Regions from separate parts of the Sedimentibacter sp. MB31-C6 genome, predicted to be linked through region 1. Evidence: riboswitches for the same ligand, from Rfam matches in the RefSeq annotation. Region 1 holds a riboswitch; the other holds the start of a gene.
What was found. A riboswitch is a leader RNA that binds a small molecule or an ion and turns the genes downstream of it on or off. The one in region 1 is predicted to bind molybdenum cofactor.
Positions count from the first base shown of each region.

Region 2: it holds a riboswitch for molybdenum cofactor, as region 1 does, so the genes downstream of both, U8307_RS07630 (S-layer homology domain-containing protein) here and U8307_RS01350 (FecCD family ABC transporter permease) in region 1, are expected to answer to the same signal.

Region 1 covers NZ_CP142396.1:259,400-272,327, forward strand. Annotated here, with positions in the region: gene U8307_RS01300 (LytR/AlgR family response regulator transcription factor) at 1-73, opposite strand, end outside; gene U8307_RS01305 (hypothetical protein) at 126-572, opposite strand; gene U8307_RS01310 (ABC transporter permease) at 757-1,965, opposite strand; gene U8307_RS01315 (ABC transporter ATP-binding protein) at 1,943-2,659, opposite strand; gene U8307_RS01320 (efflux RND transporter periplasmic adaptor subunit) at 2,667-3,905, opposite strand; gene U8307_RS01325 (SIMPL domain-containing protein) at 4,329-4,958, shown strand; gene mobB (molybdopterin-guanine dinucleotide biosynthesis protein B) at 5,122-5,616, opposite strand; gene U8307_RS01335 (NTP transferase domain-containing protein) at 5,617-7,425, opposite strand; gene U8307_RS01340 (ABC transporter substrate-binding protein) at 7,440-8,525, opposite strand; gene U8307_RS01345 (ABC transporter ATP-binding protein) at 8,547-9,326, opposite strand; gene U8307_RS01350 (FecCD family ABC transporter permease) at 9,323-10,339, opposite strand; molybdenum cofactor riboswitch at 10,530-10,658, opposite strand; gene U8307_RS01355 (4Fe-4S binding protein) at 10,761-11,792, opposite strand; gene tatC (twin-arginine translocase subunit TatC) at 11,918-12,688, opposite strand; gene U8307_RS01365 (Sec-independent protein translocase subunit TatA/TatB) at 12,705-12,878, opposite strand; gene U8307_RS01370 (twin-arginine translocase TatA/TatE family subunit) at 12,897-12,928, opposite strand, start outside.
Region 2 covers NZ_CP142396.1:1,586,838-1,599,765, forward strand. Annotated here, with positions in the region: gene U8307_RS07585 (ABC transporter permease) at 1-453, shown strand, start outside; gene U8307_RS07590 (quaternary amine ABC transporter ATP-binding protein) at 453-1,631, shown strand; gene U8307_RS07595 (SDR family oxidoreductase) at 1,757-2,524, shown strand; gene U8307_RS07600 (2-keto-3-deoxygluconate permease) at 2,821-3,768, shown strand; gene larA (nickel-dependent lactate racemase) at 3,888-5,165, shown strand; gene U8307_RS07610 (glycerate kinase family protein) at 5,184-6,317, shown strand; gene U8307_RS07615 (potassium channel family protein) at 6,423-7,253, shown strand; gene U8307_RS07620 (HTH-like domain-containing protein) at 7,384-7,608, shown strand; gene U8307_RS07625 (flavocytochrome c) at 8,070-10,007, shown strand; molybdenum cofactor riboswitch at 10,144-10,259, shown strand; gene U8307_RS07630 (S-layer homology domain-containing protein) at 10,357-11,505, shown strand; gene U8307_RS07635 (hypothetical protein) at 11,566-12,928, shown strand, end outside.

The DNA of each region.
Region 1 (12,928 bases):
TAATTTCCTTCAGCATATTTTCTATCTGTAAACAAGTAATATTATCATCATCACACACTGCAATTTGTAACATGTTATCACCTGCTAATTTTCTTAATTATTATATAATATTATACCATATAAATTTACTTTTGTGAAATTTTTAACTTTGATAATTGGTCTTTGAGATGTTTGCGAGAATTAAATAATAAATAATTAAGTTCTTTTTTTTGCAATTTAACTATATCATTTAATTCTATTAATTCATATCCTAATATATCTTTCCAAACTATTACGACTCTATTTAAAGGTTCGAGCATCAAAATTGATGCTTGTACTAAATTTTCAATCTTATTATCAATCTGTGATGTAAAATCTTTTATATTACAAATTGTATTTGATTCGGTAAGAAAAATATAACATACTTCCATTGAACAAATTTTAAGCATTTTATCCGTTATTGTTTCTTGACAATTAAATTTCGTCAATACTCTATCAACTGCTAGAGTTGCAATATCACTAGCTTTATTTTCTTCTCCTATGAGACGAAATGAAACGTTATAAATTTTTAAAATAAATGTATTAAAGTTCATATTAAATACCTGCCAACTTTTAATTATAACTTTGGAAGTAATTGTGACACAATTACTTCCACCGCTTAACCGAGCAAGTTACACCTTTTACTCGGTATACCAAACTATACTAACACATAGTTAATACTCCTGCGGCAAATCGTCAAAATTAACATAAAGAGTTGTCAAAACTAACAATTTAATATTATTCATATCTTAATGATTCAATAGGATCCGACTTTGCTGCTTTTTTTGCAGGATAATACCCAAAAAAGATACCTATAATAGTTGAAAATGCAACAGCAATTATAATTGAAGCAGGATTGACAACTATAGGTATAGATATTAAAGAGCCTCCTAACATGACTAAACCTATTCCAAAAGCAGTTCCAAAAATACCACCTATTGCTGATAGAGTGGCAGATTCAATTAAAAATTGAAATAAAACATCATTTGTTCTAGCTCCTAGTGCCTTTTTTATACCTATTTCTCTAGTCCTTTCAGTAACAGAAACAAGCATAATATTCATAATTCCAATACCTCCAACTACTAATGATATTGCAGCTATAGCACCAACAGCTACAGATAATCCACCCACAACATTATTCACCATTGCTTGATCTTCTTCTACTGTATAAAATATGTAATTCTCTGGCTCTCTATGTTTTAAATTAGCTACATAAGAAACAATTTCATCTTTAACATAATTTATTGTATACTTTTCGTTTACAAATACGTCTAAACTATAAAAACCATAATATGACGGAAATGCAGTCGTATATGGTATAAAACTACTTTCATATACACTTTGACCTTGAAGAAGTGATAAAACAGGAGACTGTTCAATTTTATATACACCGACAATTAATAAGTCTTCTTTGTTTTCTTTTATATCTACTCTTATTGTTTTTCCCACAACATTATCATTTCCAAATAACTTTAATGCAGCATTTTGCTCTAAAACAATAACTTTACTTTTCCTTTCGACATCATTTTCGTTAATCATCCTACCATATAACATTTTAATTTCCTGAACATCCCTATAATTTCCACCAACACTTTGCATTCTTAATTTAATAGTATTTCTATTAATAGTAACATCACTTCTCAATGATTCATCAGTACATATGTAAGCTAACTTATCTCCAAACCTTTCCTTAAGTAACTCAATATCTTCCATTGAAAAAAAATCAGTTGACCTAAAATCTTCAATATTGCCTACATACATATAAGCTCGATTTTTCCCTATATCTTTATATATATCGTCCATTACTCCTTTCATGCTGTCTCCTATGGAAACTATTGAAATTACAGAGCTTATGCCAATAATAATTCCAAGCATCGTAAGCAAAGAACGCATCTTGTTTGATAAAATTGACTGAAATGCTATTTTAATATTCTCTAGCCAAATCATTATAGACACCTTCTTTCATTTTGTCTTCTACAATATTTCCATCTTTAAATACTATAACCCTATTAGCATATCTTGCAATATCAACTTCATGTGTAACTAAAATTACACTAGTTCCTTCTTTATGTAAATTTGTAAACAACTCCATAATTTCTTCAGAGGATTTAGTATCTAAATTACCAGTAGGTTCATCTGCTAAAATAATTGGAGGATTATTAGCTAAAGCTCGAGCTATTGCTACTCTTTGTTTTTGACCACCAGATAATTCATTAGGCAGATGAGTTATTCTATCACTAAGACCCACCTTTTCTAACAATTCCAATGCTCTGTTTTTCCTTTGAGGCGGTTTTGTTTTTGCATATATCATGGGGAGCTCAACATTTTTTAACACATTAGTTCTTGGTATTAGATTAAAAGCTTGAAATACAAAACCTATTTTTTTATTTCTAATAAATGATAATTCATCAGGATTTTTTTTACTTATATCTATACCTTCTAACAGATATTCACCATCTGTTGGTTTATCTAAGCAACCTAGAATATTCATAAGAGTAGATTTACCAGAACCAGAATGGCCCATAATTGCAATAAATTCTCCACGTTTTATTTCAAGATTTACATTTTTTAAAGCATGTACTTCTACAGAACCATTTTTATAAATTTTGTTTAATTTATTAATATTTATTATGTTATCCATTATATTCCTACTCCATTCCTATTTCATTGGGAGTAACTGTCATTCCATCCACATATGTATTATCAGGATTTATTATAACTTTCATCCCTTCGGTCAGCTCAGAACTATAAATTTCTGTCTCTAAATCAGTTTCTAGACCAATTTCAACAGATATTGATTTAATTGTATTGTCACTATTTATAACAAAAACTTTAAAAGCAGAGTCACTTTCCTGTATTAATGCACCTGACGGAACTGTTAAAACATCTTCAGACTTATCTACTTTAATTTTAGCAGTAGCTAAAACTCCTGCTATAAGTTCATCTGGTTTTTCCAATACTTCGATTAAAACAGGTATAACTCTTTCCATAGAATTATTTTCTTTTTGTTCAGCTGTAGGTGATATTCTTGCCACAGTTCCATTTACAAAATCTTGCCCTAAAATATCAGAATATATTTCGACTTCCTGTCCTTTCTTAATTTTCCCTATATCATATTCACTTATATAAACTTTCATTTGAAGCTGTTCTAAATTCTCAATAATAAACATTGCTTTCTCGTTTTCTGTATCATTGGCATATCTACCTAAAAATACATTTACTCTTGTAACTGTGCCGTCTATAGGACTTCTTACATAAACTTTTTCTAAATCTTCCTTTTTTTGTAATAGTTCTTTTTTCTTTATTTCAATAAGTTTTTCTTCAGCAGGTGTTGAAACAATTTTACCATTTGCAACATTGTAGCTTTCAATATTTTTTTTTGCTGTATTTAATTCACTTTCTATATCTTTAAATGCTTCCTCTGTTATAATTTCATTTTCAAATAATATTTGATTTTGATTATAACTTTTTTCTAATTCTTTGAGTTGCAAAAGAGCTTTATCATACTCGATTTGCTTTGATTGTAACTTTTCTTGTTGTTCTAAATTCATTAACTCTATTTGACTTTCCACTTCAGAAATGTCTTTTTCAAGTTCCTCACTATCCAATACAGCTAAAACTTGATCTTTCGATACAATATCTCCTTCTTTAACTTTAATATCTACAATTTCATAATTCAATGGAGAAACAACCTCGGCTTTTTCAATACCATCTAATGTAGACTTTACAGAAATAATCTGTTCTATTGTTTTAGTTTCTAAAGACATAATATTTGCATTGAAAACTGGTTCTTTCGTATTTTTGTTAAACACCAAAAATACAGAAACAGCAACAATAAAAATTAGTAAAACAATTATTAATTTTTTACGTGTAAATATTTTTTTCATTTTCGACTCCTAATTATATAATAATTTGCGTTTTATACTAGTGTATTAGTTTAATAATACACTAGTTGAATATTTGTGTCAATAATTAACACTATTAATATATTGTAATATTTAATAAACCTTGATTTTAACTTATCTAGCCATCTTTCATATATTTATAAAACACACCATATTGCATTAAATCATACTATTTTTACCTTATTTTGTTATTAATGATTTATTAAAAGATCATTAAAAGTTTTTCTGTCTATTTTAAAGAAGGTTTATTTTACACTACATTACAAAGCCTTATTTTACCATAATATTTTTACATTTCCACTAGTATAACAAAATTAATATATATTTTAGTCATAAGTTACAGTATTAAGATTATTACATATAATGGTATAAATAATTAATTATTTAAGGAAGGTGGTTCATTAAATGACTAAAGCTTTTTCTGATGTACATAACACTCATAATGGTAAAACCATGACTTTAACAGGACATGGTAAAGTTACTACTGCACCTAATATTGCGATTATTCGTCTAGGTGTACAAACAACAGGTGAAAACCTAGTTGAAATCCAATCTGAAAATGCTCAAATAGTACAAAGAATACTACAGGTTCTTCAACAAATTGGTGTCACAGATGTTAAAACTTTTCAATATACAATTAATAAAATTTATGACTATGACGAAGGAAGGCAAATAGACAGAGGTTATTCTGTTAGAAATGTTCTTGAAATAAAAACTAGTAATTTAAATCAAGTTGGAAATATTATTGATGCATCTGTAAATTCAGGAGCCAACATTGTTGACCTTATTTCATTTGATGTTTCTAATAGCGACTTTTATTATCAACAAGCACTAAATCTGGCTATAAAAAATGCTATTCAAAAAGCTAAGTCAATATTAAATAATTTAGGAATTAAAGCAGAACCAATACCTATTAATATTATTGAAACCAGTTCTTTACCTCCACAACCATTTCAACGTGAATTTGTTTCAACTCCAATTGTACCAGGAAATATACAGACAGAGGCGTTTGTAACAGTGGAATTTGTTTATTAAATAAATTTACATTACAATTTTATATACATAACAAAATAAGCAATCTCAATTAAATAATAATTAATTGAGATTGCTATTATGTTTAAGTTAATGTTGTTTATCGAAATTTATAATATCTTCATTAAATTTTCTCGAAGCTTTCCCTGGTACTGAACTAATTTTTTTATTTCTGTTTTTCCATAAAATTAATTATTTCATTTGCAATTCCTTCTGCGTCATCTATATGGTAGCATGGAATACCTATGTCCCAGGAGATGTCGCTGGCAATTGCAATTAATTCGTTCGGTTCACATAATAGAGTGCTATGGGCTGTTGAGCGGAAAACTTCTATTTTTGGCTTATTTTGTCTTTTAAAGCCTTCTGTAATTATTAAATCCACGCCTTCAATTCTATCAACAATTTCATCTAAGGTTAATTCTTTTTCTCTTTTTTCAATCATTGCAAATTTTTCAGGAGAAGAAATTGCTATTATATCTGCTCCTGCCTGTGCATGTCTCCAGGTATCCTTGCCCGGTTTATCCATTTCAAAGCTATGGGCATCATGCTTTATAACAGCTAATTTAATATTCTTTTCCTTTAAAATCCTTATTACCTTTTCTAACAGTGTTGTTTTTCCGGAACCAGATTTAGCAACAACAGATATTACTACTTTACTCATTTAGTCCTCCTCAATATAATATACATTTATTAAATCATCAGCTTTAAAATAAGCCTTTGATGGTAGATCAATTAATATATTTGTTTTTTTCAATACATCAAAAATACTTTTTCCTTCAAAAATTTTAAATTGCAATTCTCCTTTTTCCAAATGCAGTCTTCCTTGCAAAATTCTTCTGTAAGACTTTTTGTTTGCATAATCATCAGGAATTTTTATTTCTAATTTAGCAGGCATGAAATTACTTATTCCCATAAGCTTCTTTATTACAGGCTTTACAACTAAGTGTACGTTGTTAAATGCTGAGCCGGGACTACCTGATAAACATAAGAACAATTTTTCATCCTTTTTGGCAGCTATAAATGATTTTCCAGGTTTTACAGCAATCCCTGAAAATAAAATTTTGGCTCCCAGCATCAAAAGACTTTGCTCTATCAAATCATATTCTCCAGAAAATGCTCCTCCGAAACTTATTACTATATCGGACTCTTTCATAGCCTCTGAAAGCTTTTCAGAAAGTTTTGCTGCATTGTCAGGTGCGATTCCTCCCATAACAGTTTCAACACCTAAATTTTTCAGTATACTGTCTGCAAAATACATGTTACTGTTATATGTTTTAGCTGTATTGTATTTTTCACCCGGCAAAATTAACTCTGAACCGGTACTGATAATGGAAGCTTTAATAACCCAATAAACTGGGATAAAAGAAATTCCGTTAAACGATAGAATACTTAGCAATTCAGGGCTTATTATTTCTCCTTTTGAAGCAACTATATCGCCCTTCTTTACATCACTGCCGGCTTCAATTATATTTTGCCCTTTTTTTATATTTCCTCTTACAATTATAGATGAATTTTCTCTTTCCACATGTTCATGCATTATTACACCGGCAGAATTTAAAGGCAATACTGCTCCTGTCATAACACTTTGTGAATTGCCCCTTGATAAAGAATTCACCGGTATGGAACCTGCTGGCACCTTATCTGTAACAGCTAATTTCAAAAATCCATTTAGCATAACATCATTTATATCTTCATCACATATAATATACCCGTCCACAGATGAACGCTGTGATTCAGGCAAATTTTGCGGAGCATATATGTTTTCAGACAGTACTCTCCCTAATGAATTGTTTATATGGATTATTTCAGTTTTATTTGTAACTTTTGTTTTAGATAGAAGTAGCTTAAGTGCCTGTTCTATTTCAACATTTGTTTTAAGACCGTTAATTTTAACCATATTGTATAAGTCTTCAGGAGTATTAATATTGAAAAAACTTTTAGTGCATTGATTAAACTCATGATATAATTTTTCTAAGTCCAAATAATTTGTTTTAACTAAGGAATATAACTCTATTACCTTTATTATATTGTTGTTTAAACATTGTTCAATACCCGGTATGCAAGTTTTCTTATATAGGGCAAATAATGGCTCCATATGGTCATTTATTAAAGGAACTACAATATCATTGTCTAATCGATGCTTTAACATTTCCTCTACTAAAAAAACTTCCCACATTGGCATGTCACAAGGTATTACAAATAACCAGTCATTTTTTGCTGCCTTAAGAGCTGCATGAATTCCACCCATAGGTCCCATTCCCGGATAAATGTCTTTTATAATTTTCACATTCTCTATATGATATTTTTCAACATTATCTGCTACAACAATTACCTCATCAAATAGTTTGTTAAGCTTCTTGAGAGAATTTGACATAAATGTCTCATCTCCGTACTTAATGAGAGCCTTGTCCTTTCCCATACGAGAACTTTTACCACCTGCTAATAATATACCTGTAACATTATAAGACATTTCCCCACCTCGCTTTAATTTACCTTGCTATTGACCAATATTTCTTCTATTTCCTCATCTGTAATATCATATAAATAGTACAATTCAAAGAAATCTTTAATTTCCTGCTTAACATCAATTTCATATTTATCAGGATAAAGTATATTAGCAAGCCATTTAATTCCTATAATTCTGTTTACAGAAGGCGGTCTATTTATCCAATCATATGGAATACCGGGTATTTCATAAACTTTTCCATCATTAACAGCATTAATAACACCCCAGCTACTACTATTTGTTATATCCTTATAAACTTGATGATTACTGTCGCCATCGATACTAATAATAACCACATCAGGGTTTTCAAGAATTACTTGCTCCAATGAAACCTGAATTCTTCTTGATTCTGACTTCCAGTTACTGCTGGCAACATTTAAACCACCTGCAATTTCAATTATTTCAGAATTAATAGTCCCTCTAAGTTCAGTTTCAAGACCTTTAGGCCCCATTGCATAATATACTTTTACTCTTTTTTCTTCGGGGATATTGTTAATAACTCCCTTTACATTACTCATTGTTTTAGTGAAATAATCTGATAGTTTCTTTGCTCTATCTTCCTTATTCAATATTTCTCCAAGAAAGGTATATGCTTCAGCTGTTTTATCAATACTTCCATCTACCATTAATACTGGTATGCCTGTTTGTTTTTCAATTTCTTCTGTATCAGATATATAAGCTTCTGAAACATCTCCCATGTTAATTATTACATCAGGTTTTACCATTAAAAACTCTTCAATATTGCCATTATACTGAGTTCCTTTCCAAGAGCCCAACACAGGAGTAGCCTTGTTTGTATCTCCTAAATACTTTAATTCCATTTCTGACATTTCGCTGTTTAATCCTGCAATGCTCTCCGGTGCCAATGTCTGTATCAAAATTGTTCCTAATGTACCTGTTGCATAAATTTTTTCAACATTTGCAGGTATTTCTACACTTCTTCCTGCCATATCAACAACAGTTCTATTTTCTGTTTCTTTAACTTCTTCTTTCTTGTTGCATCCAACTACTAACAATAAAGCAGTAATTAATAATATAATTAATAATAATATTTTCTTTTTCATTTTAGCCTCCATCTTATGCGATTAATAAGGAATACATACTTTAAATTTATTTTCGTCACTAACCTGTACGTTAATTAATTCAGAATCAATATTATACAATTCTTTGATGTTTTGTTTATTAATAACTTCATTAGGGTCACCTGTCGAATGAATAATACCACCCTTCATAAGCGCTGCCTTGGTTCCGTATCGAATTGCATGATCAGGCATATGGGTAGAAATTATAACACCTATGCCCATCTTTGAAAGTGTTTGTAAATGATTCATAACCTTGAACTGATTACCGTAATCTAAATTAGATGTTGGCTCATCCATAATTAGTATTTTGGGTTGTTGTGTCAGTGCTCTTGCAATTAGCACAAGCTGTCTTTCACCTCCGCTTATATTAGTATAGCTTTTGCTTGCCAAATGACTAAGTCCTATGCTTTCTATTGCTTTTAAAGCAATTTCTTCATCGCTTTTAGATGGCATATCAAATCTGTTTAAGTGGGGTGTCCTTCCCATTAAAACAACCTCCAAAACTGTATATGAAAAGGGAGGGTTGTGGTGCTGCGGAACATATCCGATAAATTTGGCAATCTTCTTCCTTGTCCAACCAGAAATATTTTTATTTCCTAATGTAATATTTCCTTTGTCAGCTTTCAATATTCCTAATAACACCTTGAATAATGTTGTTTTTCCTATCCCGTTAGGCCCTAACAAAAATAAGCACTCCCCTTCACCCAAAGAAAATGAAATATTTTCAAATACTGTCTTTTCTAAATTATACCTAAAAGTTAAATTTTCTACATTTAATCTCATTTCCAACCTCTCCTTGATCGTGCCAATAGCCATAGATAAAAGGGTGCACCTATAAGTGATGTAATTATCCCTATGGGAAACTCTATAGAAAATATGGTACGTGATATTGTATCAACTATTAACAAAAATGCTCCGCCCATGAAAAATGAAGAAGGCAATAATACTTTGTAATTAGGTCCTGCTATATTTCTCGCCAAATGCGGTATAACCAATCCTATCCAACCTATTGTACCGCAAACAGCTACCGAGGATGCAGTGAGCAGTGTTGAGAACAATACTATTATTAGTCTTATTTTATTGGTATCAATTCCTAATGTTTGCGCTTCTTCATCTCCAAAGGATAAAACATTGAGATTCCATCTCATAAAATATAAAGGAATTAAAGATAATAAATTTATAGTTAATAAAATTAAAATATCTTCCATATCTATTGCCGTCAAGCTCCCAAGCAGCCAGAAATTAATTGCAGGCAATTTATTATAAGGGTCTGCTATATATTTTATAAGAGATACAAAAGAATTGAAAATTGTTCCAACAAGCATTCCTGAAAGTACCAATACAAGCACTTGATTATTTTGTCTTACTTTAGTGCTTACAAACCATGTTACAGCCACAGCCAAAATACCTGTTATAAACGAATTTATTTGTATCCCTATTATACTCCATGAAAATATAATTCCTATGGCAGCACCTAAAGATGCACCTGCAGTGGCTCCCAATATATCCGGTGATACCAACGGATTGTTAAATATACCTTGATATGCTGCTCCTGAAACAGATAGAGAACCTCCTATTATTACTGCTGCTAAAATACGTGGTAGCCTTACATCAAACAAAACTGTTTCCATTGCAGAATTTATTGCATAGTCTTTTCCGAAAAAACTTACTGACATAATTTCATATATATCATTGTAGGTAATTGGAAATTTCCCTAATGTTAAGGAAATTACACATAAAAATATTATTGTAATCACCATTATTCCATATTTATATTTTTTTAAAATATCGTTCATGCTTACTCCATTTCAAGTCACTTTATAAGGTACATACGCAGGGGAATGCAACAAATTTGTTTGCTCCTTGCGTCGCACAAATTTGGCATTCTGTGCGGTTGACCTACCATCCATTTCTCAGAAAAAGGACTCTGAGAAATGGGGTTAGGGCATACAAAAAGCTTACACAGGAATATGCCAATGTAAGCTTAATAAGCCTAATGCATCTCCTTTCCAAACGTGGGGACAGCAGATTTCTCTGACTACCCTGTGGGGTTTAAACCCAGGTTATACAAGCATAGTTTCCCTTAGCTCGTAAAACTCGGAGTATTAAATTGTAAATAGACTTCATTTTAGGTGCATAGTTCTTGTCATTCTGAACCAAAGGTGAAGAATCTCATATGTTAATAGATTAGATCCTTCGCTATGCTCAGGATGACAATTATTTTTTTGTGTTCTTCCATGTACAAGTCGGACAAACGTCGGTTTCTGTAATAGATGCAAAGAATTCTTTTTTGCAAGATATACATTCCTTTTTTGTATTGAAAAAGATTGTTTCATTTATTATTTCAAAATTTTCTCTTATGTCAATTGCTTTTGTTGGACAAATATCTTTGCATAAATTGCAACCGGTACATAAATATGTTCTGAATACAATTGTATCGTTGTTTTCCTCCCAAACATTATGGGTGCACATTTTCATGCATGCTTTGCACTGAATGCATCTGTCCTTATCTATATCAACTAAATAAACAGATAATTTGTTTTCATTGTTTTGCTGCCATTTTTGTAGGATTTGTCCTGTCGAGCGCCAGAACTGAACCCTAATGGCAGGTGGTGCTATTTCATATGTTTTACCGAATAAATCCTTTGCCATATGTTTAAAGAAGCTTCTTCTGTCAATCGGAGTATCCTTTTTTATCTTTTCTGCTTCCTTAACATATTCAACTAAATTTTCCACATCTTCATTATGCACTGACATAGGTGGTAAGTTTAAATTATTGAGTATTATGTTTGTTCTATCTAATTCTATTTGCAGATTATGGCTTCTTTGACAATTATCGCATTTATTTAAATTTGTATGAATCTCTCTGAAGCCGTTATTATATATATTTAATAAAATTTTAGTGCTTAAAAAATTCAAGCACTCAATTCGTGAATTATTGTTTATGTTCTCATTAAGCTTATGCTTGTTGCATAGCAAATAAATTTTTTTATCTGCTCCCATAAACTTTCTGCCTGTATCTACTAATGCATTAGTCGGACAATGAGAAACACATTCATTGCAAAAGTTACAGCTTTCACTTATGGTTATTCCCTTTTTATTAATTTTTACAGCCTTTTTACTGCAAACCTCTTCACATATATTGCAGCTTGCCTTAGGAGAAATGTTCTTTATGCACTTTACTCGCTCGTACTTTGGCCTATAATCTAAATTATTTATTATTCCAACTACATCCATAATTCCAGCCATATATTCACATCCTTATGTTCAAAGGCTAGAATGGACAGACTGTTTATCTCATTCTTGCCTTTTTATGTTGTTTAAATTATGCTTTTTCTACCTAGTAAAGTCCTTCCTTGAACGAAGGGAATCCGTTAATCTTCATCATCTTCATTATCTCTCTTTCTTTTTCTTATAACTCTGCTAATTAATACACTGATTTCAAATAACAAAATCATTGGTAATGCAACTAATATTTGTGAAATAATATCAGGCGGTGTAATAATTGCACCAATTATAAATATAACAACAATTACTGCCTTGCGGCTCTTAATAAGCCATTCAGTTTTTAACAATCCCAATTCACTTAACAGAATTGTAACAACCGGCATCTCAAAAATAGCTCCAAATGTAATAAGAGTAGTCAATACAAAGCTTACAAAATTCTGTATTGTTATAGTTGGTTGAATAGAATGATTTTGATCTACACTAATGAAAAATGTCAATGTAACCGGCACTACAACGAAATAAGCAAATAATGTACCTAACAAAAAGCAAATCAAGCCTGCTAAAAGTGACAAAAACATAGTCGTTTTTTCTTTTTTCATAAGAGCAGGTTTTACAAAAAGCCAAACTTCAAACAAAATAACTGGCGATGATAAAACAAGGCCGCCAACTATTGCCAATCTAATGTATTGTGAAAACAATTCACCCGGTGCAATATAAACCATTTGATAACCGATTTCTTTTGCTTTATCTACAAGCAGCGCCACTAAATCATCACAAAAATTAAAACCAACAACTGCTACGGTTAAAAAGACAATAACAATGACAAATATTCTTTTTCTTAATTCACTTAGATGCTCAATTATACCCATTTCGCCACTGGGCTTTTTATCTTTTTTCTTAACAGCTCTTTTACTCACGGTTCATTCTCCAATATTAGTTTTCTTCTGTATTTGAATCCTCTTCATTACCATCATCTATACCATCTTTAAAACCTTTAATAGTTTTTCCGAAAGTTTTTCCTAACTTAGGTAACTGCTTTGGTCCAAATATTACTAAAACAATAGCAAATATTACTAATAATTCCTGTGTTCCAATTTTTCCAAACATAATATCCTCCTGGTATAATTAATTTTCTTGAACAATTTCTGTTTCTTGCG
Region 2 (12,928 bases), 1.3 Mb from region 1:
TTGATGCAGACTATGCCTGCATTTGTTTATCTTGTTCCTGCTGTAATGTTGTTTAACCTTGGTATTATGCCTGCTCTTTTGGCAACAATTATTTATTCAATTGTGCCTATGATACGCTTGACAAGTCATGGAATAATGTATGTAGACAAAGAAGTGAAAGAAGCTGCAATAGCTTTTGGCTCTACAAAAATTCAGGCTCTTATAAAAGTCCAGATTCCACAGGCAATTCCTACAATCATGACAGGAGTGAATCAAACAATTATGATGGCAATGTCAATGGTTGTAACATGTGCAATTATAGGTGCGGAAGGTCTTGGATTAGATATATTGATTGCTACTAATCGTGTGGAAATGGGTAAAGCATTGTTGCCTGGCATAGCAATAGTTATTATAGCAATAATTTTTGATCGCCTCACACAAGGATTTATTAAGAAAAAAGAGGTGAGCGATTAATGAATGACAATATTATAGAAGTAAAAAATATTACTAAGTTATATGGTATTAACAAAAAAGAAGCAGCAAAAATGATGAATGAAAGCTCAAATAAGGATGAAGTATATAAAAAAACAGGTGTTACAGTGGCACTGTGGGATGTATCTTTTAAAGTAAAACAAGGAGAAATATTTGTTATAATTGGGTTGTCTGGATCTGGCAAATCTACATTGGTAAGATGCTTTAATGGATTATTAAAACCCACCTCTGGAGAAATAACATACAATGGTAAAAATGTTAAATCATTCAGCAAAAAAGAGCTTATAGAATTTAGACGAAATAAAATATCTATGGTATTTCAAAACTTTGGACTTATGTCTCATAGAAATGTAATGGACAATATTGCATATGGCCTAGAAGTAAAAGGAATGCGCAGAGAAGAAAGACAGAAAAGAGCTATTGAAATGACAAAACTTGTTGGTCTTGATGGGTGGGAATATAAGTCTATTAATAGTCTTTCAGGTGGAATGAAACAAAGAGTAGGACTGGCTAGAGCATTAGCAAATAATCCTGAAATTTTATTGATGGATGAACCGTTTTCAGCCTTAGACCCATTGGTAAGGAAGGACATGCATTTTGAACTTTTATCTATACAACGAAAAATTGGAAATACTGTAATTTTTATAACACATGATATTAATGAAGCTTTTAAGCTTGGAGATACAGTTGCAATTATGAGGGATGGTAAAGTTGTTCAAATAGATACTCCTGAAAATATGACAACAAATCCTGCTGATGACTATGTAAAGAAATTCATTGTCAGTGCTGACAAGACGAAAGTTGTAAGTGTTAAAAATATAATGATAACACCATCATGTATGGTCAGAGAAAATGATTCAGCAAAAACAGCAATTCGTGAAATGCAGCAAAATTCTGTGTCAACTGCTTATGCTGTTGACAGTAAAATGAGATATAAAGGTATTGTATCAATCGATGATGCAATTAAAGCTAACAAGGAAAATATTAAACTTTTTGATTTAATAAAAACAGACGACTATACTGTTAATGAAGATACTTTAATAAATGATATTATAACTTTTGCAGCTGAAGCTAAACATCCAATTGCAGTTGTTAATGAGGATGGTGTTTTAAGAGGTATTATATCAAAAGCAGCAGTGTTGTCTTCCTTAGCTGATTAATAAAGAAAAGTATTAATGTTAAGAGTAAAAAATAGAAAAAAAAGTAATATATGTAAAAATATACTTGTATGAAAAATTTGAATATGCTATATTAATATAAATTAAAAAGGGAAGGGAGATATATAATGACTAATTTATTTGATTTAAAAGGAAAAGTTGCTATAGTAACAGGAGCTTCTTCTGGTTTAGGGGTGCAATTTGCTACAGCTCTTGCAAAGCAAGGTGCTGATGTTGCAATCGTTGCAAGGAGACTCGAGAAATTAAATTTAGTTAAGACAGAAATAGAAAAACTTGGTGTGAAATGTTTACCAATTAAATGTGATGTTACAAAAGTAGAAGAAATTAAAGCAGTTGTTGATACTGTAATAAAACAGTATGGTAAAATTGATATTTTAGTTAACAATGCAGGTATTGGTTTGTTTGGGCCAGCTGAAGAACAAACTGATGAATTATGGCAAACAATGATTAACATGAATTTAAATAGTGTTTATTATTTTGCTCGTGAAGTAGGAAAGAATATGATTGAAAATAAATATGGTAAAATCATAAATATTGGGTCAATACATAGTCAAGTTGCTATGACAGGTTTACCGTTAACAGCATATTGCTCTACAAAGGGAGGAGTACTTATGTTAACAAAATCATTAGCAAATGAATGGGCAAAATATAATATTACTGTTAATGCTATTGGACCTGCATACTTTGAAAGTGAAATGACTCAAGACGTAGTTTCAGATGAAGCTTTCACTCAAGTTGTTAAAACTTATTGTCCAATGGGAAGAATAGGTAAGAAGGGAGAGCTTGATGGTGCAGTCGTTTACTTTGCTTCAGATGCTTCAAGCTATACCACTGGTCAAATTCTTAGTGTAGATGGCGGTTGGACAGTAATATAATATATTAAAATAATTTAACTAATTAGATGACTGATTATCATAACTAATAGAATGATTTATATTAATTAAAGGCTTTATGTTTCAATAGAAACATAGAGCCTTTTTTGTTTAATAATATTATTTTAGTTTTTCGTATAATTAGTTTAATAGAATTAAAATAGGATATAATAATAAAATGTTTTTAATGATGATTTTACTATTAATGGAATTTAAAAAATATAAATGTATTAATATAATTACTTGATATAAATACATAAAAATGTGAAAACGGTTAAATATAAATTAGGAGGAAAACAATGAAAATTTTAAAAAATGTTCAAAGAGTACCTGGTGGAATAATGGTGGTTCCTTTGCTTTTAGGAGCAACAATAAATACATTTTTTCCTGAGGTATTAAATATTGGTGGTTTTACTACAGCACTGTTTAGAGACAGTGCATCGGCTTTAATTGCTCTTTTTTTACTTTGTAATGGTGCTCAGATTAATGTTAGGCAAGCAGGAAGTTCATTAGCAAAGGGATTTAGCTTAACACTTGTTAAGTTTATTCTTGGTGCTGGTATAGGATGGTTCATAGGTACTATGTGGGGAATTAAGGGTGTATTAGGAATAAGTCCAGTTGCTGTTATAGCAGCATTAACAAATTCAAATGGTGGTCTTTATGCAGCTTTAGCTAGTCAGTATGGTGATGCTTCTGATGTAGGAGCAATATCTATATTATCAATAAATGATGGCCCATTCTTTACTATGATAGCTCTTGGTGCATCAGGGCTTGCTTCTATTCCATTTATGTCACTTGTTGCATCTGTAGTTCCAATTATTATAGGATTCATTTTAGGAAATTTAGATGAAGATTTAAGAGAATTTTTAGCAAAAGGAACGGTTATTTGTATTCCATTCTTTGCTTTCCCATTAGGTGCGGCTCTTAATTTTGGGCAAATAATTACAGCTGGTGGACCTGGAATAATTCTAGGATTAATTACAACAATAATAACTGGAATTGGCGGTTACCTTGTTTTGAAATTATTAAAAGCTAAAAATCCTGCAGTTGGTGCGGCAATAGGTACTACAGCAGGGAATGCTGTAGGTACACCAGAAGCAATTGCAGCAGTTGATCCATCTATTGCCATAATAGCTACAGCTGCAACAGTTCAAGTAGCAGCCTCTATTATTGTAACTGCGATTTGCTGTCCTTTATTTGTTGCATATTTAGATAAAAGGGCAAATGGTAGAAGAAAGACAGTATAACAGTTAAAGATTAAAGAGGACTATACAAATCAATTGAATATGAATTAATTATATCAAGGTAAGGGATTACTTATGATAATATATTATAAAAAAATTAGTAGAATCTAGGAGGTATAAATTTGGCAAAAGTTGAGTTACCATACGGTAAGGAAAAAGTTGTATTGGAAGTTCCTGATGATAGACTTCAGTCAGTTCTTGTAAGCGAATTACATCACTATACACCTGAAGGAAGTCAGATTGAATTAGTGAGGAAGGCTATAGAAAACCCTATAGGCTCAGATAGATTAAGTAGCATGGCAAAAGATAAAGATAAAATAGTAATTATATCTAGCGACCATACGAGACCTGTACCAAGTAAAATTATTATGCCATTAATGTTAGAGGAAATACGCAGAGGAAATCCAGAAGCAGATATTACTATACTAATATCTACAGGTTGCCATAGAGAAACTACGAGAAATGAATTAATCGAAAAATTTGGAAATGAAATAGTGAGTAATGAAAAAATTTATATACATGATTGTGATGATGAAAGTATGTTTGTAAAATTAGGGATATTACCTTCAGGTGGAGAACTGATAATAAATAAACTTGCTACTGAAGCGGATCTTCTTGTTGCAGAAGGGTTTATCGAGCCTCACTTTTTTGCTGGATATTCAGGAGGAAGAAAAAGCGTTCTTCCAGGTATTGCAAGTCGATTGACAGTTCTTGCTAACCATAGTTCAGAATTTATAGCTGACCCTAATTCAAGAACAGGAATATTAGAAGGTAATCCTATACATAAAGATATGATATGGGCAGCAAAAACAGCTAGACTCGCTTATATAGTTAATGTTATAATTAATGATAAAAAAGAAGTTATTTATGCTGTGGCTGGAGATGCAATTGAAGCACATGAAAAAGGCTGTGAGTTTTTATCAGGACTTTGTAAAGTTAAGGCAGTATCAGCTGATATAGTAGTTTCAACAAATGGTGGTTATCCATTAGACCAAAATATTTATCAGGCAGTAAAGGGTATGACAGCAGCAGAAGTTACTGTAAAACAAGATGGAGTTATTATTATGCTTGCTAAATCAAGCGATGGGCATGGCGGCGACGTATTTTATAAAACATTTAAAGAAGCTGATGATATTAAGAAGGTATTAGATACCTTTGTATCAAGAGGCAGAAATGAAACTGAGGCAGACCAATGGCAGTCACAAGTTTTTATTAGAGTTTTACAAAAGGCTAAAATTATTTATGTTTCAGATGCAGACGATGAAACTATAAAGGATTTCCATATGATACCGGCCAAAAATGTAAAAGATGCATTAAAGAAAGCAGAAGAAATATTAGGAAATGACAATGCCACAGTAACAGTTATTCCTGATGGAGTTTCTGTAATGGTTGTTGAATAAAGAAAAGGTAGTGTATATATGAAAAAGGCAGTATTAATCCCTGATTCATTTAAAGGAACATTAAGTTCAGGACTGATTTGTAGCATAATTGCAGAAAAGATAAAAATGTATTTTCCTAAATGTGAAATAGTATCAATTCCAGTTGCCGATGGCGGTGAAGGTAGTGTTGATTGCTTTTTAAAGGCACTAGGTGGAGAAAAGTTATATGAAACAGTTAAAAATCCATATTTTGAAGATATGCAAGCTTTTTATGGATTAATAGATAATGGCAAAACTGCAGTAATTGAAATGGCAAGCTGTGCAGGCCTTCCATTAGTTGAAGATAGAAAAAATCCAACAAAAACTACTACATATGGAGTAGGTCAGCTAATTTTAGCAGCAGCAGAAAGAGGTTGTAAAAAGATAATAGTAGGATTAGGGGGTTCAAGTACAAACGATGGAGGAACAGGAGCAGCTGCAGCTATAGGAGTTAAATTCTATGATAATAAAGGCAATGAATTTATACCTGTAGGAGGAACATTGAAAGATATAGTTAAAATAGACTTATCAGAACGCTCTAAGATTATTGAAAATATAGAAATAATAACAATGTGTGATATAGATAACCCAATGTATGGCGAATCAGGTGCAGCATATATATTTGGACCTCAAAAAGGTGCCGACGCTGAAACAGTTGTAGAACTTGACAATGGCCTTATAAATCTATGTGAAGTTATTAATAAAGATATGGCTGTAGATTTGAAAGATGTTCCTGGCGGTGGAGCAGCAGGTGCAATGGGAGCAGGTATGATTGCATTTTTTAACTCAAAACTAAAAATGGGAATTGAAACAGTACTTGAAACAGTTAAGTTTGACAATATAATAAGTGATGCTGATATGATTTTTACTGGCGAAGGTAAAATTGACTCTCAAAGTTTACGAGGTAAGGTTGTTATAGGAGTAGCGAAACAAGCTAAAAACAAAAATATTCCAGTAACTGTTATAGTAGGTGGAGCTGATAATGATATAGATGAAGCCTATGAAATAGGTGTTACATCAATATTCACTATAAATAGACTTCCACAAGATTTTCAAATTAGTAAACTAAAAAGTAAAGAAAATCTAGAAGTAACTGCTGATAATATAATGAGACTAATTAAAAGCGTAAAATAATGTTTATATAATTTGTTACTAATAAATATAAAAGCTATATATTTCTTTAAAATATATAGCTTTTGTTAAACAAAAAACTCTCTTAATTTAAAGTGAGGTTATTTAATGAAATATCCAAAGAAAACTAGCCTTGATTGGGTTAGTGAAATTAGAAATGCAAATTTTGGAATAGTTATGGCAAAATTATTAACTTACTATATAGTAATTAATATGTTATTTGCGATAGTATATAATAATTTAAAAATATTAGAAAATGGAACTAGTTTCTTAAACTATATATACTTTTCCTTTGTTACTTCATTAGCTATTGGATATGGAGACCTAGTACCTATAACGAATATTGGAAAAATAATAGTCATAGTTCATTCTTGTATAGCTACATTATATTTTGCTTTAATGATATCAATATTATCAATTAAAATGTTACATCCTAGAGATTCAATAAAACTTTCTAAAAAAATAATTTATAATCCTGAACTTGATTTGTTGATTTTTAGAGTTATTAATACAAACAAGGATGCACTAATAAATCCAGAAGTTAGAATAAGTGTTATAGAACATAACACTGGTGATGTTACAGCTTCTATATTTAATATCCTAACTGATTACTATATTACATATTTAGGAAAATATGATTTTTCTTATTGCTTTAGAAATAGCTTTGAAACCTTTAATGTAATGGAAGAAGTAAATAAAGCTAATAATTTCAATGAGGAAACAAAATCATTTGAAAGCAGATTTAGAATAAAAATATCAATAACTGGTAGCTATGGATTACATCAAGTAGCTATATACAAAAAATATTATTCAAATGATATAGAAGTAGGAAAATCATTTAGCCCAATAACATATAATAATGAAGTTTATAAAAAACAAAAAATTAAGTATAGTAAAATTAAAAATTTCTGGGAAAATTTCGAAAGCATTGAAAGATAAAAATTTATTAAATATATACAACAAAAAAGTTACAAAAATACAATAAAAAATAATATAAGTTGAAAATTTTGTAACAATATGATATGATGTATTTAAAAGATATAATTGGATTATATAAGGAGTTGATAAAGTGACTGTAAAACAATTAGGCAAAATATTAAAAGAAATGTATGATAGTGCACAAGAAGGATATCAACTTACAAACATCCTTTTGTTTGGAATAGAATATGCACCAGTTATTCTTGAAGAAGATTATAAGACTACAGATATAGTACGTGCATCTGGATTACATCCCTCATTTTCAATTGAGGTAAGAAAAGGTATAAAACTTTCTAAGTTTGTTACAGCAGTATAAATTAAAATAAAATTTTATATTAAAGAAACTATGCCATAAATCTTGAGGCATAGTTTTTTTAATATAATAAAATAAGTTGTAGTTATAGTGTCTACTATAGCTATTATATTGCATAATAAACTATAATACATTATTTCCTGGGAAATAATGTATTATTTTGGCAAAAACACATTTGTAAAAATTTTATCAACTTATTAGCATATTCCTAACAATAAACATTAAATAGTTTGGCACTATAATCATTATTTCAATGAATTATGAATATGCCTATTGCTTATAAATCTTAAACTATGTAATATAAAGAGGTTTTTTAATCGTCATTTCAAAAATGTTTAATGTTTGACAAGCATAGAAATTTATGTTAAAATTTAAACAATTAGTATCTGTTAAATATTTACTATAAAGGGTACTGATGGATTTAAATGCAAAGTGATTTTGTGACTCAAAAGGAGGAAGTAAAAATGAAAAAATCAATTAAGATTGTATCACTACTTCTTGTAATGTGCATGTTGTTTTCCATAACTGCTTGTACAACAAAAACAGATGATACTTCAACAGTTAATGAGCAAGAGGTAAATATTACTCCGATGAAGAAAGGTGAATATATTATCGATGTAGTTGGTATGAATCCAATGCAGGTGAAGGTTACATTAAGTGAAACTTCAATTGATAATATTGAGATTGTTTCTCATAATGAAACACAAGGTGTTTCTGATGCTGCAATAAAAGATATGCCAATCAAAATTGTTGAAAAACAAAGTATAGGTGTAGATACTATCTCAGGTGCAACTATATCAAGTAACGCTATAATAGAAGCAGTTTCTAAAGCAATTGAACAAGCAGGTGGAGTTATTAGTGAATTTGATATAGCAGAAGTTGCTAGTGAAGCAGATGTTATAAATGATGCTAGACCACCAATGGGAACCAAGAATCTTCCAGAAAATTGGGACCTAACTTATGATGTAGTAGTAGTTGGCGGGGGATTTGCTGGACTATCAGCTGCTTACAGTTCATCTACTCAAGGAGCAAATACTCTTCTTATAGATAAAATGCCAGTATTAGGTGGAAATTCACAAATTAACGGTGGAGTTTATGCATCTTATACTAGTAAAATTGCAGATTCATTATATACTCAGTTAGAAATTGAACCCGATACTGCTGAAAAACATATTGAAGATACTATCGTAGGTGGAGACTATATGGGAGATGAGAAGTTAGTTAAAAATCTTGTCTATGGATCTCCTGTTATGTTAGATATATTATTAGATAATGGACTTGAAGTACGTGAATCTATTACACGTCCAGGTGGACATTATGGATATCGTACATATACGACAATTAATGGAGTAGGTGCAGATATTGTTACTGTTCAAAAGAAAATGATTGATGAAACGGATACTACAGTAATGTTAAATACTAAAATGACTCAAATATATCGTGAAATAGAAGGAGAACAAAGAGTTGTAGGCATTAGAGTTGAAACAGAAGATGGTATTAAGAACATAAAGGCTGAAAAGGGTCTTATTATAACGACAGGTGGATTTAGTGGAAATGTAGAAATGCGTTCAAAACATGTACCTGCACTTACAGCCGACTTACCTACTACAAATCATGTAGGGGCAACTGGCGAAGGATTAATAATGGCTCAAGAAATTGGAGCTAATACTATGCAAATGTCATATATTCAACTTTATCCATTCGCAAATCCAAATAATGGTGTTTTAGATGCAACAGCAGTTATTCCTTTTAGTGGACCGAGTTCTGGTATTGTTTATGTTGATGTAAATGGAAACCGTTATGTAAATGAAGGTGAAAGACGTGACGTTTGTTCAAGAGCAGCTCAAGAAAGCGATGGATTCCCAACCTTCTCGATTTTTGGACAGGATATAGTTGAAAAAGCAGGATTTATTGCTGATACACAGTTAGAAAATGGTATTGATGCAGACCGTATATTTAAAGCAGATACTTTGGAAGAATTGGTAGAAATGATAAATGCTCACAAATATCAAGATAACACTATAAACATGACAGCTGAAGCTTTAATTGAAACAATAAATACGCATAATGGATATATAGAAGCTGGTGAAGACCCTGACTTTGGCAAGGTTATTGATAAAGGTGTTATGTTAAAGATTGAAAACGGACCTTATTATGCAATTCCTCAATGGCCATCAGTACATCATACTATGGGAGGATTGACTATTACTGAAAAAACAGAAGTACAGGATATTTGGGGTAATATTATACCAGGATTGTATGCAGCTGGAGAAGTAGCAGGTGGTGTTCATGGAACTAACAGATTAGGATCTAATGCTATTCCCGATGCCTTAGTACATGGACATATAGCTGGAGAATATGCTGTTACTGGAGAAGTTCCAGATTTTGTTTCAGTAGATTAAATATAAAAAACGCATTAAATATAACTAAATTGATACATAAATTCCCTGAAATATCTTATACAATTTTAGGGAGTTTTTCATTATGAAAACTTTTTTGTAACTTTACACCTTTTCCAATTTATGATATAATTTCAATAAAATAATAAAACTCCGAGCACAATAGCCTAAGAATTTTTTATGGATGCTGTGCCGATAGGGTTTAACTGGAAACGGTTGGGCCTCCTGATGGAAAGGAGAAAAGAGAACAACTTGAGAAAAAGCAGCACATTTCCATCAAAAGTGCTGTTTTTTATTTGATTTAAATTTAGTTTTACTAAAGTTAAATAAATATAATAAGTGGAGGAATTGTATGTTAAAAAGATTTAGAGTAATTCTATTTGTATTGATTGCAGTTATAATATTTCAACTGACAGTATTTGCGACTGAAACAAAAGCTTATACTGTTGCTATTGGAGGAGAGTTTGTTAAAACTGAACTTAATTTAACTTTAAAGGATTTGAAAGAAATGCCTGAGGAAGCTCAAATATCTCAGGAATACATTTACAATTCAAAGTCAGGAGAAAAAACAGCTCAAGTTAAAGGTGTGAGCTTAGCTTATTTGTTAAAAGATAAAGCAGGAGTAACTGCAGAAGAAGGAATCGTAATATTTACAGCATCTGATGGATATGAAATTGATCCACAGCCACTTCAGGATATTTTTAATGATAAATTGAAATTTGTTTTAGCTTATGAAGTAAATGGAGAAATAATTGACAATGATGAAATTGAAAATGAAGAAATAACTGTGTATAGAAATTTAAAAGAAGAAGGCGAATTTAATACAGTTTATAAAATGATTAATAAAATTACCATAGAAGAAGATTTAGAAGAGGTTGTTGAAGAAGAACCTGAGGAAGTTACAGTTGAAGAAACTGATGAAAAAGAAACTGAAACTATTATATTTACTGACATAACGGAAGAATTTAAATTTGCAGAAACAGCTATTTATGATCTTGTTAATAGAGATATTATAGATGGTATGGGTGATGGACTTTATGCACCTGAAAAGGAATTTACTAGAGAACAGTTCTGTAAAATAATAGTTGCAGCTTTAGGATATGAGCTTAAAGATTATGAAGGAGCTTTCAGCGATATAGATAAAGATAGATGGTCATCTTCCTATGTTCAAGCTGCTGTTGAATCTGGATTATTTATAGGAAACCCTGATGGTACGTTTATGCCCGAAAAAGTAATATCAAGGCAAGAAATAGCAGTTGTAGCTGCAAGGGCGGCAATTGCAAAAGGTTTAGTAGAACAAACTAAGGTAGATAAATTTGTTATGGAAAAATCAAATTACATAGATAAAAATGATGTAGCTGAATGGGCAGAGAATGCTGTTGCTTATCTTGAAACTCAGGATGTTTTTGTTGGAGTTGCAGGAGAAAACTTTGAACCTTTAAAGAATGTAAATAGAGCTGAAGCTGCATTGATAGTATTTAATACATTATTTTCAGAATAATATAACAATAATATAAATGAGCGATTCTTTCGCTCATTTATTATAAATCAGGAGGTTATTATGTTCAGAAAAATTATGGTTTGGTTTCTAATTGTTTGTATGCTTATATCAAATGCTGTTGTCTTTGGTAAAACAGCAGAGCTAGAGCTAATAATCACAGGCACTGGAGTCAAAGAAGAGGTTTTAATTTCAGAAAAAGACTGGGTAAAATATACGATGGTAGAGAGAACCTTCTCTACTAATAACAGCCTTGGATTTCATAAAATTATCAAAGCGAAGGGATATGATTTTTTTGAACTTATTAGTGATAATTTGAAATTGGACAAAGATTATACTGTTAAGTTTACTTGCTCAGATGGTTTTGAATTTACAAAGACTATCAATGAGCTAAAAAATTCATATTATTACAGTGATTTTACTTTGGAAAGCAAGGAAGTGGTAATGCCTATGATTGCAAGATATACTACAGTCATGGCTGATTTTCCTAAGAACATTTTCTCTCCTCCCGTTTCATGGACTGATATAGATATAATTGAAAGTGATTTAGACAAGGATTTTCCGAAATTATTATTTGGACAGACTGATATTGATGACATGAATATGTCAAAATGGGGTAAAAAAATAATAAAGGTTACTGTAGGGGACGAAAGAGTGAAGGTAACTTCTGAATCACCTTATAAGCACATTGATAGAGATGGAGAGCCTTATAATATTGATGCTATTACAGGAGCAACTTTTACAATTGAGGGACCTGCAGTTGAAGGTTATAGAGCTGTTTCTTTGAGACAAATAGAAGAAGATACAGAAGGTCAAACCTTGAAAACATACTGTGAAAAAGTTGACGGTAAAGTATTGGAAAATTCATACGAGGGGATAAATGTCAAATATTTAATTGATAATTATGTGAAAGCAAAGGAGAATGCAGGAAACATTACTTTTAAAGATAAATCAAGACAAAAAATTCTTACAGTACCTATTTCTGAGGCGGAAAATTACACAGTCGCTTATGGCATTAATGAAGTACCCTTAGTATTTTTGGATACAGAAGATGGTTATATTAAAGAAAAACATAACGACAATGGCTGTTTTAAGTTAATTTATCATCAAGATGAAAATACTGCCAAGGAATTTTCTAATGTGGCATATATTTATATAGAAGAAAAAGACGCTAAAAATATTTATGAGCACAGTTATGCTCCTTATGACGATACTAAATATACTGATTATGAATTGATTATTCACGGTGATGCATTAGAAAAAGAAGTGAGATATAATGTCAAAGATATTGAAGCAATGGAGGATATTCATGTAACAAAAGAATATAGCCTTTCTAATAGCGAGTATTTTTGGTATTACAATACATTTAAGGGTGTTCCATTGTGGGATATTCTTCTTAAAGCAGGGGTAAGCCCAAAAATTGATG